Regions from separate parts of the Desulfocurvus sp. DL1XJH-121 genome, predicted to be linked through region 1. Evidence: predicted binding sites of a transcription regulator. Region 1 holds the regulator's gene; the other holds the start of a gene.
The links. Region 1 encodes sigma-54, which starts transcription at its own class of promoters, with help from an activator protein. Its sites were predicted from a motif close to CTGGCACGGNNNNTGCTT; they were not measured.
Positions count from the first base shown of each region.

Region 2: ACYYG1_RS10530 (ammonium transporter) is a predicted target of sigma-54. The motif match lies at 1,951-1,968, and genes of this name have one in related genera.

Region 1 covers NZ_JBTVWW010000007.1:26,275-31,779, forward strand. Annotated here, with positions in the region: gene ACYYG1_RS06530 (KdsC family phosphatase) at 1-523, shown strand, start outside; gene kdsA (3-deoxy-8-phosphooctulonate synthase) at 1-12, shown strand, start outside; gene lptC (LPS export ABC transporter periplasmic protein LptC) at 520-1,101, shown strand; gene ACYYG1_RS06540 (LptA/OstA family protein) at 1,098-1,643, shown strand; gene lptB (LPS export ABC transporter ATP-binding protein) at 1,643-2,365, shown strand; gene rpoN (RNA polymerase factor sigma-54) at 2,576-4,024, shown strand; gene hpf (ribosome hibernation-promoting factor, HPF/YfiA family) at 4,126-4,662, shown strand; gene ACYYG1_RS06560 (PTS sugar transporter subunit IIA) at 4,666-5,115, shown strand; gene rapZ (RNase adapter RapZ) at 5,120-5,505, shown strand, end outside.
Region 2 covers NZ_JBTVWW010000013.1:32,068-36,437, forward strand. Annotated here, with positions in the region: gene ACYYG1_RS10515 (ABC transporter permease) at 1-84, opposite strand, end outside; gene ACYYG1_RS10520 (BMP family ABC transporter substrate-binding protein) at 97-1,257, opposite strand; gene gpt (xanthine phosphoribosyltransferase) at 1,352-1,852, opposite strand; gene ACYYG1_RS10530 (ammonium transporter) at 2,142-3,350, shown strand; gene ACYYG1_RS10535 (P-II family nitrogen regulator) at 3,420-3,758, shown strand; gene glnD ([protein-PII] uridylyltransferase) at 3,860-4,370, shown strand, end outside.

The sequences.
Region 1 (5,505 bases):
CAAACCCAGTGAACAGGCCGCGCGCGTGCGGCTCCTGGTTCTGGACGTGGACGGCGTGCTCACCGACGGCGGGCTGTACTACGACCACCAGGGCAACGTGTCCAAGCGCTTCAACGTGCAGGACGGCCTGGGCATCAAGCTGGCCCAGGCGGCCGGGCTGCACGTGGCCGTGATCTCGGGCCTGGATTCCCCGGCCGTGGCCAGCCGCGTGCGCGAACTGGGCATCGAGGAATACCACGCCGGGCACACGGCCAAGATCGACGTCCTCAAGGGCATCTGCGAGCGCCTGAAGCTCGGCCTGGACGAGGTCGCTTTCCTGGGCGACGACTGGGTGGACGCCGGGGTCATGTCCCTCGTGGGCCTGCCCATGGCCGTTGCCAACGCCCAGCCCGAGATCCTGGTCCTGGCCGACGTCATCACCGAACTGGCCGGGGGCCAGGGCGCTGTGCGCGAGGCCGTCCGCTACATCCTGGACGCCCGCGGCGACCTGGACGCCCAGTGGGCCAAGTGGAGGAAGCGTTGAGCCGCAAGATCGTCCTGGCCTGCGTCATCGGCTTCCTGCTCTGGGCGGGCGTGGGCGTGGGCCTCTGGTTCTGGATGTGCGCGAAACAGGACGCCAAGAAGCTGGCGGACCTGGCCCAGGACGTGAACGTCGAGGCCGTGATGCAGCGCGTGGAGCTGTCCCGCGGCGCCGAGGGCAAGGCCGAATGGCGGCTCACGGCGGACGGGGCCGACTACCTGCGCGAGCAGGCCCTGGTGCGCCTGACCAACCCCAAGATCACCTACTACCGCCCCGACGGTTCCGAGGTTCTGGTCAGCGCCTCCGAGGGCGAGGTCAGCCAGGAGACCGGGGACGCGGCCCTGTGGCCCGACGTGCTCATCGTCTCCGGGCCCAACACCATCCATTCCAAGCGCCTGGACTACGCCGGGAAGAAGCGCGAGATCGAACTCACGGACCAGGTGCGCCTGGACCGCGGGGACCTGACCCTGCGCGCCCCGCGCCTGACCATGCTGCTTTCCTCCAACGACATCACCGCCGGGGGCGGGGTCACGAGCACCCTCTGGCCCGCCCAGGCCCCGGCAAAGGAGCCCAAGAAGTGAAGCCTTTCGCCTCTCTCGTCCTGTGCGCCGCCGTCCTGCTGACCCTGGCCTGCGTCCCGTCCCTGGCCGCCGACGGCAACAAGGTGCCCACCAAGATCACCTCCGACACCATGATCTACGAGCAGGACGGCCGCAGCGTGACCTTCACCGGCCACGTGCACGTGTCCCGCCCGGACATGGAGATCTGGAGCAACAAGCTGCTGGTGGTCCTCAAGGACACGGGCAAGAAGACCACGGGCTCCGTGGGCGCGGACCCCGGCGAGGTGGAGAAGATCGTGGCCACGGGCAAGGTTCGCCTGCTGCGCGACGGCAAGGAGGGCTTCTGCGGCAAGGCCACCTACAAGGTGGAGCCGGGGGTGCTGGTGATGGAGGATTCCCCGCGCCTGGTGGACGCGGGCAACACCATCGCGGGCCGGGTCATCCGGCTGTATCTCAAGGACAACCGCAGCGAGGTCGAGGGCACCCGCGACGCCCAGGTGGAGGCCGTGTTCTTCACCCCGGCGGACCAGGGCAAGGATTCCGGCAAGGAAGGGAAGAAGTAGTGTCCGTGCTCAGCGCCGAGGCGCTTCTCAAGCGGTACGGCCAGCGCGAGGTGGTGCACGACATCGGCCTCAACGTGGAGCAGGGCGAGGTCGTGGGCCTCTTGGGCCCCAACGGCGCGGGCAAGACCACCACGTTCTACATGCTGGTGGGCCTGGTCAAACCCAACGGCGGGCACGTGCGCCTGGACGACCACGAACTGGCGGGCCTGCCCCTGCACGACCGGGCGCGCCTGGGCCTGTCCTACCTGCCTCAGGAGAGTTCGGTGTTCAGCAAGCTCTCCGTGCGCCAGAACCTGGAGATCATCCTGGAGCACACGCGCCTCACCCCGGCGGAGCAGAAGGCCAAGGCCGACTCCCTGCTCAGGGAGTTGGGCATCACCCGTCTGGCGGACCAGAAGGCCATGCACCTCTCCGGTGGCGAGCGGCGCAGGCTGGAGATCGCCCGGGCCCTGATCCTGGACCCCAAATTCATGCTTCTGGACGAGCCCTTCGCCGGCATCGACCCCATCGCCGTGGACGACATCCAGGGCATCGTGCGGGGATTGAAGGAGAAGGGTATTGGCGTTCTTATCTCCGACCACAACGTGCGCGAGACCCTGCGCATCTGTGACAGGGCCTATCTCGTGTACGAAGGCCGGATTATTCTGGCCGGCACCCCTGCGCAAATTATCGAAGACCCGAAGGCGAGAAAAGTCTATCTCGGCGAAGGCTTCAGTCTCTAAGATCTTGTTTTCACATTTCTAAATTTACATTCAAAAACCTTGCCATCGGTGTTGCAAGGTTCGACGGACTATGGCATGGTCACCCTGCGTCCGGGTCTGGAGCGTTCGGTATTTCACATTCGGCTCACGGCGCGGCAGCCCGGGGGGTTTCCCGGGCGCCTTTGAGTGAACCGCGGGCATACTCCGCATAGGGAAGGCGTACTCCTCGATATGGGACTTGAACTCAGACAGCAACTCAAGCTTTCTCAGCAGCTGGTCATGACCCCCCAGCTGCAGCAGGCCATCAAGCTGCTGCAGCTCTCGCGCCTGGAACTGGTGGACATGGTCCAGCAGGAGCTGCTGGAGAACCCCCTGCTGGAGGAAAAGCCCGAGGAGATGTCCGAGGAGGCCCGCGAGGCCGTCCAGGACCGCGCCGAGACGCCGTCCGAGACCCGCGGGGATTCCGAGCCCGTGAACGTGGAGCAGGAGCTCATCAAGAGCGCCGAGTGGGAAAGCTACCTCGGCGAGTTCTCCTCCACGGCCAAACAGGTCCAGATGCGGGAGTACGAGACGCCGGAGGAGGGCATGTCCTTTGAGGCGCGCCTGTCCTCCAAGCCGTCCCTGGAAAGCCATCTGGACTGGCAGCTCAGGCTCTCCGACTTCACCCCCGAGGAAGCCGCCGTGGGCGAGGTCGTCATCGGCAACCTCGACGGCCTGGGCTACCTGCGCGCCGAAACCGACGAACTGGCCGAATTTTGCGGGGTCTCCCCCCAGGTGGTGGAATCCGTTATCCTGCGCATGCAGCGTTTCGACCCCCTGGGCGTGGCCTCGCGCTCCCCGCGCGAATGCCTGCTGGTGCAGATGGACGCCCTGGGCCTGGACGACCCCATTCTCGTCTCCCTGGTCTCCGACCACCTGGAGGACCTGGAGAAGCGCCGCTACAAGCCCATCGCGCGCAAGTTCAAGCTTTCCATGGACGAGCTCAAGGCGTACCTGGACGTCATCAAGAGCCTGGCCCCCATGCCCGGGTCTTCCTTCGCTGGCAGCGAGCCGCAGTACGTCTCCCCCGACGTGTTCGTGTACGAGTACGACGGCGAGTTCGTCATCGTGCTCAACGAGGACGGCATGCCCCGGCTGCAGATCAGCCCCTACTACGTGGACGCGGTCAAGACCCGCAGCTCCAACGAGAAGGAGTACATGCAGGACCGCATGCGCTCGGCGGTCTGGCTGATGAAGAGCCTCTACCAGCGCCAGCGCACCCTGTACAAGGTCATGGAGAGCATCGTGCGCTTCCAGGGCGAGTTCTTCCGCCACGGTGTCCGCAAGCTCAGGCCTCTGATCCTCAAGGACGTGGCCGACGACATCGAGATGCACGAGTCCACCATCAGCCGCATCACCACCAGCAAGTACGTGTCCACGCCCCACGGCGTGTTCGAGCTGAAGTTCTTCTTCAACAGCGCCCTGGACCTGGACGACGGCAGCCAAGTTGGCAGCGAGTCCGTGAAGGCCATGATCAAGGATTTCATCGACAAGGAGGACCCGCGCAGGCCCCTGTCCGACGAAAAGCTGGCGGACATGCTCAAGGACGACCTGCAGATCAACATCGCCCGGCGCACCGTGGCCAAGTACCGCAGCGCACTGGGTATTCTTTCGTCCTCCAAGCGCAAACAGATTTTTTGATCTGCCCGCCTCCTGGTCCCTTTATTTTGGTTTGGTTTCGTCCTACACTGAAGATGACCGGGAATCCCCGGTGTTCTTCACCTCAAGTTAGGAGGACGCCCATGCAGATCAATTTCAACTTCAAGAATTTCGAACCCTCCGACCATCTGAAGAAGTACGCCAAGAATCGTTTCGAGAAGCTCTTCAAGTACGCAAGGACGGAAAACGCCTCCCTTCTGGTCAATCTGTCCGTGGACAAGTTCCGGCAAAAGGCCGATGTGGTTTTCACGGGAGACGATTTGAACCTGTCCGCCAACGAAGAGTCCGAGGATATGTATTCCACCGTGGACCTGGTGCTGGACAAGCTGGACGCCCAGGTGCGCAAGGCACGGGAAAAGGCCAAGGACATCAGGCGCAAGCGCGGATCCGTGCGCATGGACGTGATCAGCTTCTCCGATTCCGGAGAGGGCGAGCGCGTGCCCGCCATCCAGGCCACCGACTCCTACGAGCCCAAGCCCATGAACGTGGACGAGGCCGCCATGCAGCTGGAGTCCAAGGGCTATGAGTTTCTTGTTTTCCTCAACGCGGAGACCGATCGCGTCAACGTCATCTACAACCGCAAGAGCGGCGATTACGGTCTCATCGACCCTGGGATGTAGCGAATGAAGCTTGGAGATTTGCTGGATAAGGATTTGGTATTGCCCACACTCTCGGCCAGGACCAAGACTGAGGTCCTGGCCGAGCTTGTGGCTGCGGTGGCGCAGCGGGAGCAGGGCCTGGACCAGAAGGCCGCCCTGGCTGTGTTGCAGGAGCGCGAGAAGCTCGGCACCACGGGCATCGGGGACGGTATCGCCATCCCCCACGGGAAGCTCGAGAACATCGAGAACATCCTGGTGGCCGTGGGACGCAGCGAGGAGGGCGTGGAATTCGAGGCCCTGGACCACAAACCCTGCCGCATCTTCTTCCTGGTGCTCGCGCCGGAGCAGGTGGCCGGGATGCATCTGCGGGTTCTGGCCCACATCTCGCGCCTGCTCAAGGACGACCAGTTCCGCAAGGCCTTCCTCGTGGCGGACGACGCCGAGGATCTCTGGCGTCTGGTGAAGGGGGCCTAGGGGCATGGACGAACGGGGAGCGCAGGCGGCGGAAGCATCGACGTTTCCCGTCATCATCCTCACCGGGCTTTCCGGCGCGGGAAAGTCCACGGCCCTCAAGGTCTTCGAGGACCTGGGCTTCCTCACCGTGGACGGCCTGCCGCCCACGGTCATCCCCGAGATGGTCGGCCTGTTCGTCCGCGAGCCGCACATGTCCCACCGGGGCCTGACCCTGGGCCTGGACGTGCGGGTCGAGAATTTCAAGGCCCAGTGGGAGGCCATGCTCTCCCGGCTGCGGGAGATGGGCGTCACGCCCCGCGTGGTGTTCGTGGAATGCAGCGCCCCCGTGCTGCTGCGGCGCTATGCGGCCACCAGGCGGCCCCATCCCCTGGAGGGCGCCTACGGCCTGGA
Region 2 (4,370 bases), on a different contig from region 1:
GGAGAGCACCAGGGCCGCCGGAAAAACGAGGCAGGAGCCCCAACCCGGGGGCTCCTGCCTGTTGACTGCTTTGAGTCCGAACATGCCGTTTCCGCGCTATTCGGTGGTGCCCACGACACCCTTGACGAACCAGGTCATGCCCAGCAGGGCCTCGTCGTCGGCCACCATGCCGTCGGCGACCTTCTGCTTGCCGTCCTGGGCGAAGACCGGACCGGTGAAGACCTTGTACTTGCCTTCGATGATTTCCTTCTTCTTGGCCTCGACCTTGCCGCGCACGTCCTGGGGAACCATGTCGCCGTAGGGGGCGAGGTCCACGATGCCCTCGGCCAGCCCGGGCCAGAAGGAGCCGTGCTGCCACGTGCCCGCAAGGATCTTGGTCACCGCGTTCTTGTAGAACGGGGCCCAGTTCCAGATGGGGGCGGTGAGGTGGGCCTTGGGGGCGAAGGAGGTCATGTCCGTGTTGTAGCCCACGGAGTAGACGCCGCGCTCGGCGGCGGCCTCCTGCGGGCCCGGGGAATCCTGGTGCTGGGCGATGATGTCGCAGCCCACGTCCAACAGGCTCTTGGCGGCTTCCTTTTCCTTGGCCGGGTCATACCAGGTTTTGGTCCAGACCACGCGCACCTCGGCCTTGGGGTTCACGGCCTGGGCGCCCAGGGCGTAGGCGTTGGCCCCGCGGATGACCTCCGGGATGGGGAAGGCGGCCACGTAGCCCAGCTTGCCGGACTTGCTCATGGCCCCGGCCACCATGCCGGAGAGGTAGCGGGCCTCGTACATGCGGCCGAAGTAGGCGCTCATGTTGGCGGCCGTCTTGTAGCCCGAGCAGTGCATGAAGGCCACGTCCGGGAAGTCCGCCGCCACCTTGAACATGGGATCCATGTAGCCGTAGCTGGTGGCGAAGATGACCTTGAAGCCCTTGCGGGCCATGTTCAGGATCACGCGCTCGGCGTCCGCGCCCTCGGGCACGCTCTCCACGTAGGAGGTGGTCACGCCGGGCATGGCCTCCACTTCCTGGCGGGCCTTGTCGTGGGCGAAGGACCAACCCGCGTCGCCCACCGGGGCCACGTAGATGAAGCCGACCTTGGTCTCCTCGCCCGTGGCCGGAGCCGGGGCGGGGGCCGTCTCGGCCTTGGCGGCCGGAGCGGCCTGGGGCTCGGCCTTTTCGGCCTTGGGAGCGGGCTTTTCCTCGCTGCCGCAACCGCCGAGCAGGGGCAGGGTCAACAGAGCGACCGCCAACGCCAACAACAAAGCCTTGCGCATGATCCTCCTCCGGAATGAAAAGTTTCCTCCAGACTTACCCCAGCACCTCGACAATGGGCAAGGGGCGTCCGGCGATGTTTGCGTGAGGGGGGACCTAGGCGTCCCCGTTTTCCTTGATCCTGGCCAGCGGCTCCACGAAGCGCGATTCCGCGTCCCAGGGAAAGAGTATCCAGGTGTCCTGGCTGACTTCGGTGACGAAGGTGTCCACAAGGGGGCGTCCCTTGGGCTTGGCGTAGACCGTGGCGAAGTGCGCGCCCGGCAGCATCGCGCGCAGCAGCGACGCCGTGCCGCCCGTGTCCACCAGATCGTCCACCACCAGCCAGCCCTCGCCGTTTCCGGCTAGGTCGGCGTTCTTGAGCACCGAGGAGGAGCCTTGCTTCTTCCAGTCGTAGCTCGTGACGCAGACCGTCTCTATGGTATGGATATCCAGCTCCCGGGCGATGACCGCCGCGGGCACGAGCCCCCCGCGCGTGACGGCCACGATGCCCGCGAAGGGGCCGAGTTCCACCAGCCGCCAAGCCAGGGCCTTGGAGTCCCTGTGCAGCTGCTCCCAGGACACGGGGTAGGTCTTTTGGTAGTGGTGGTCGGTGCTCATGCAATGGTCCCCAATGTGAAGAAACTGGGAATGTGATGCAAAAAGGGATGTAAGGCAAGCCTCTTTTTCCCCCTGTGTCACAGGGGCGGCGGGTTCTCTTGGCCCCGGTCTTGCTTGGATTTCCATCCGTCCGGTCCCGGACTGGGTGTGGTTCCACGTTTTTGCAGAGTAATCAGCGAGTTGGAGGTGCCATGGCGCATTCTCTAAAATTGTAGGTATTACAAAAACGTAAATTACATGCCTATATTGTACTCCATTTTTGTAAAATAATAGCGTGTGGAGGGTTCGCATGAACGCAGCCGATACGGCTTTCATCCTGGTTTGCGCCGCCCTGGTCATGTTCATGACCCCGGGGCTGGCCCTGTTCTACGCCGGCATGGCCCGGGCCAAGAACGTGCTGGGCACGGCGATGCACAGCATGGTGCTTCTTGGCGTGGCCACGGTGGTCTGGGTGGTGGTTGGTTACTCCCTGGCCTTCGGCACCGACGTGAGCGGGGTCATCGGTGGGCTGGACTACCTGTTCCTGTCGGGAGTGGGCATGGACCCCGGCGGCCCCACCGAGAACCTGCCGCATCTCCTGTTCATGATCTTCCAGTGCATGTTCGCGGTCATCACCCCGGCGCTGATCACCGGGGCCTTCGCCGAGCGCATCAAGTTCGGGCCCTTCGTGCTTTTTTCCGTGCTCTGGCTCGTCTTCGTCTACAGCCCCATGTGCCACTGGGTCTGGGGCGGCGGCTGGATGGGCGAGATGGGCGCCCTTGACTTCGCGGGCGGCGCGGTGGTGCACATGAGCTCCGGCGCGGCGGCCCTGGCCGCGGCCCTGGTGCTCGGCCGCCGCCACGGCTTCGGCTCCGAGGCCTTCATTCCCCACAACCTGCCCATGACCCTGACCGGCGCGGCCATCCTCTGGTTCGGCTGGTTCGGGTTCAATGCGGGCAGCGCACTGGCCGCCGACGGGGCGGCCGCCAACGCCTTCGTCACCACCCACGTGGCCGCGGCCGCGGCCCTCATCGGCTGGCTGGTGGTGGAGAAGATGCACCACGGCAAGGCCACCACCCTGGGCGCGGCCTCGGGCGCCGTGGCCGGCCTGGTGGCCATCACCCCCGGAGCCGGATTCGTCACGCCCATGGGCGCGCTGGTCATCGGCCTGGTGGGCGGCGCCGTGTGCTACGGGGGCGTGCTCCTGAAGAACGTCTTCAAGTACGACGATTCCCTGGACGTGGTGGGCATCCACGGCCTGGGCGGCACCTGGGGCGCGCTGGCCACGGGCCTCTTCGCCTCCGAGGCCGTGGGCGGGGTCAACGGCCTGTTCTACGGCAACCCGGGGCAGCTTTGGATCCAGTTCGTGTCCGTGTTGGCCACCTGGGGATACTGCTTCGTGGTTTCCTACATCCTGTTCAAGGTCGTGGACGCCCTCATGGGCCTGCGCGTGGACACGGAGTCGGAGGTCCGGGGCCTGGACGTCACGCAGCACAGCGAGGCGGGCTACCAGTTCTAAGGCCGCGCGAGGTTTGCCGCTTGTCAGCGGCTGGGCAAAGTGCATATACACGAGAAGGAGTTCGCGAGAATGAAGAAGATAGAGGTCATACTCAGGCCGTTCAAGCTGGACGAGGTCAAGTCCGCGCTGACGGAACTGGGCATCCAGGGAATGACCGTGACCGACGTGCGCGGCTTCGGCCGCCAGCGCGGGCACAAGGAGGTCTACCGGGGCGCCGAGTACCAGGTGGATTTCGTGCCCAAGGTCAAGATCGAGGTGGTGGTGGCCGAGGACATGGCCGCCGAGGTGGTGCGCACCATCAGCGACGCCGCCAGGACCAACCAGATCGGCGACGGCAAGATATTCGTCTCCACCATCGAAGAAGTGGTTCGTATCCGTACCGGCGAAACTGGTGACGAGGCCATCTAGCCGGGATTACGTAGCAAGTTATGGGCGATGGCCCCGCCCGCCTCTGCGGCGGGCGGGGCCGCTTCCGCAAAACGGGTCGCTCGCGGCCCAGGGGAACAGGCATGGGGCAGGAGGGGTCCAAGGCGGCACAGATTCTGGCCAGGGAGCGCGACGCTCTGGCGGCCCAGGCTGCCGCCGTTCCCGGGGACGAATTCTGCCGCCGCCTGAGCGGGATCTTCGACCAGTATTTCCGTGACAGGCTGCGGGAAATCTGGCCCCGGGAAGAAGGCGCGCCCGAGGAAAGCCCCTTCGCAGTGGTGGCCGTGGGCGGCTACGGCCGCCGGGAGCTCTGCCTGCGCTCCGACGTGGACATCCTCTTGGTCTACGAGCGGCGCATCCCGGCCCGGGCCCTGGACCTGGCCCAATCCCTGTTCTTCCCCCTCTGGGACCTGGGCTGCGACCTGGGCCACGGGTTCCGCAGCATCAAGGAAAATCTCTCCCTGGCGCGCAAGGACTTCCGCGTCCTGGCCTGCCTGCTGGACGCCCGCCTGGTGGACGGCAACCCCGCCGTGTTCAAGACTTTGGAGGAATCCTTTCGCATCAAGGTCGTGGCCAAGAAAAAGGCCCCCTTCA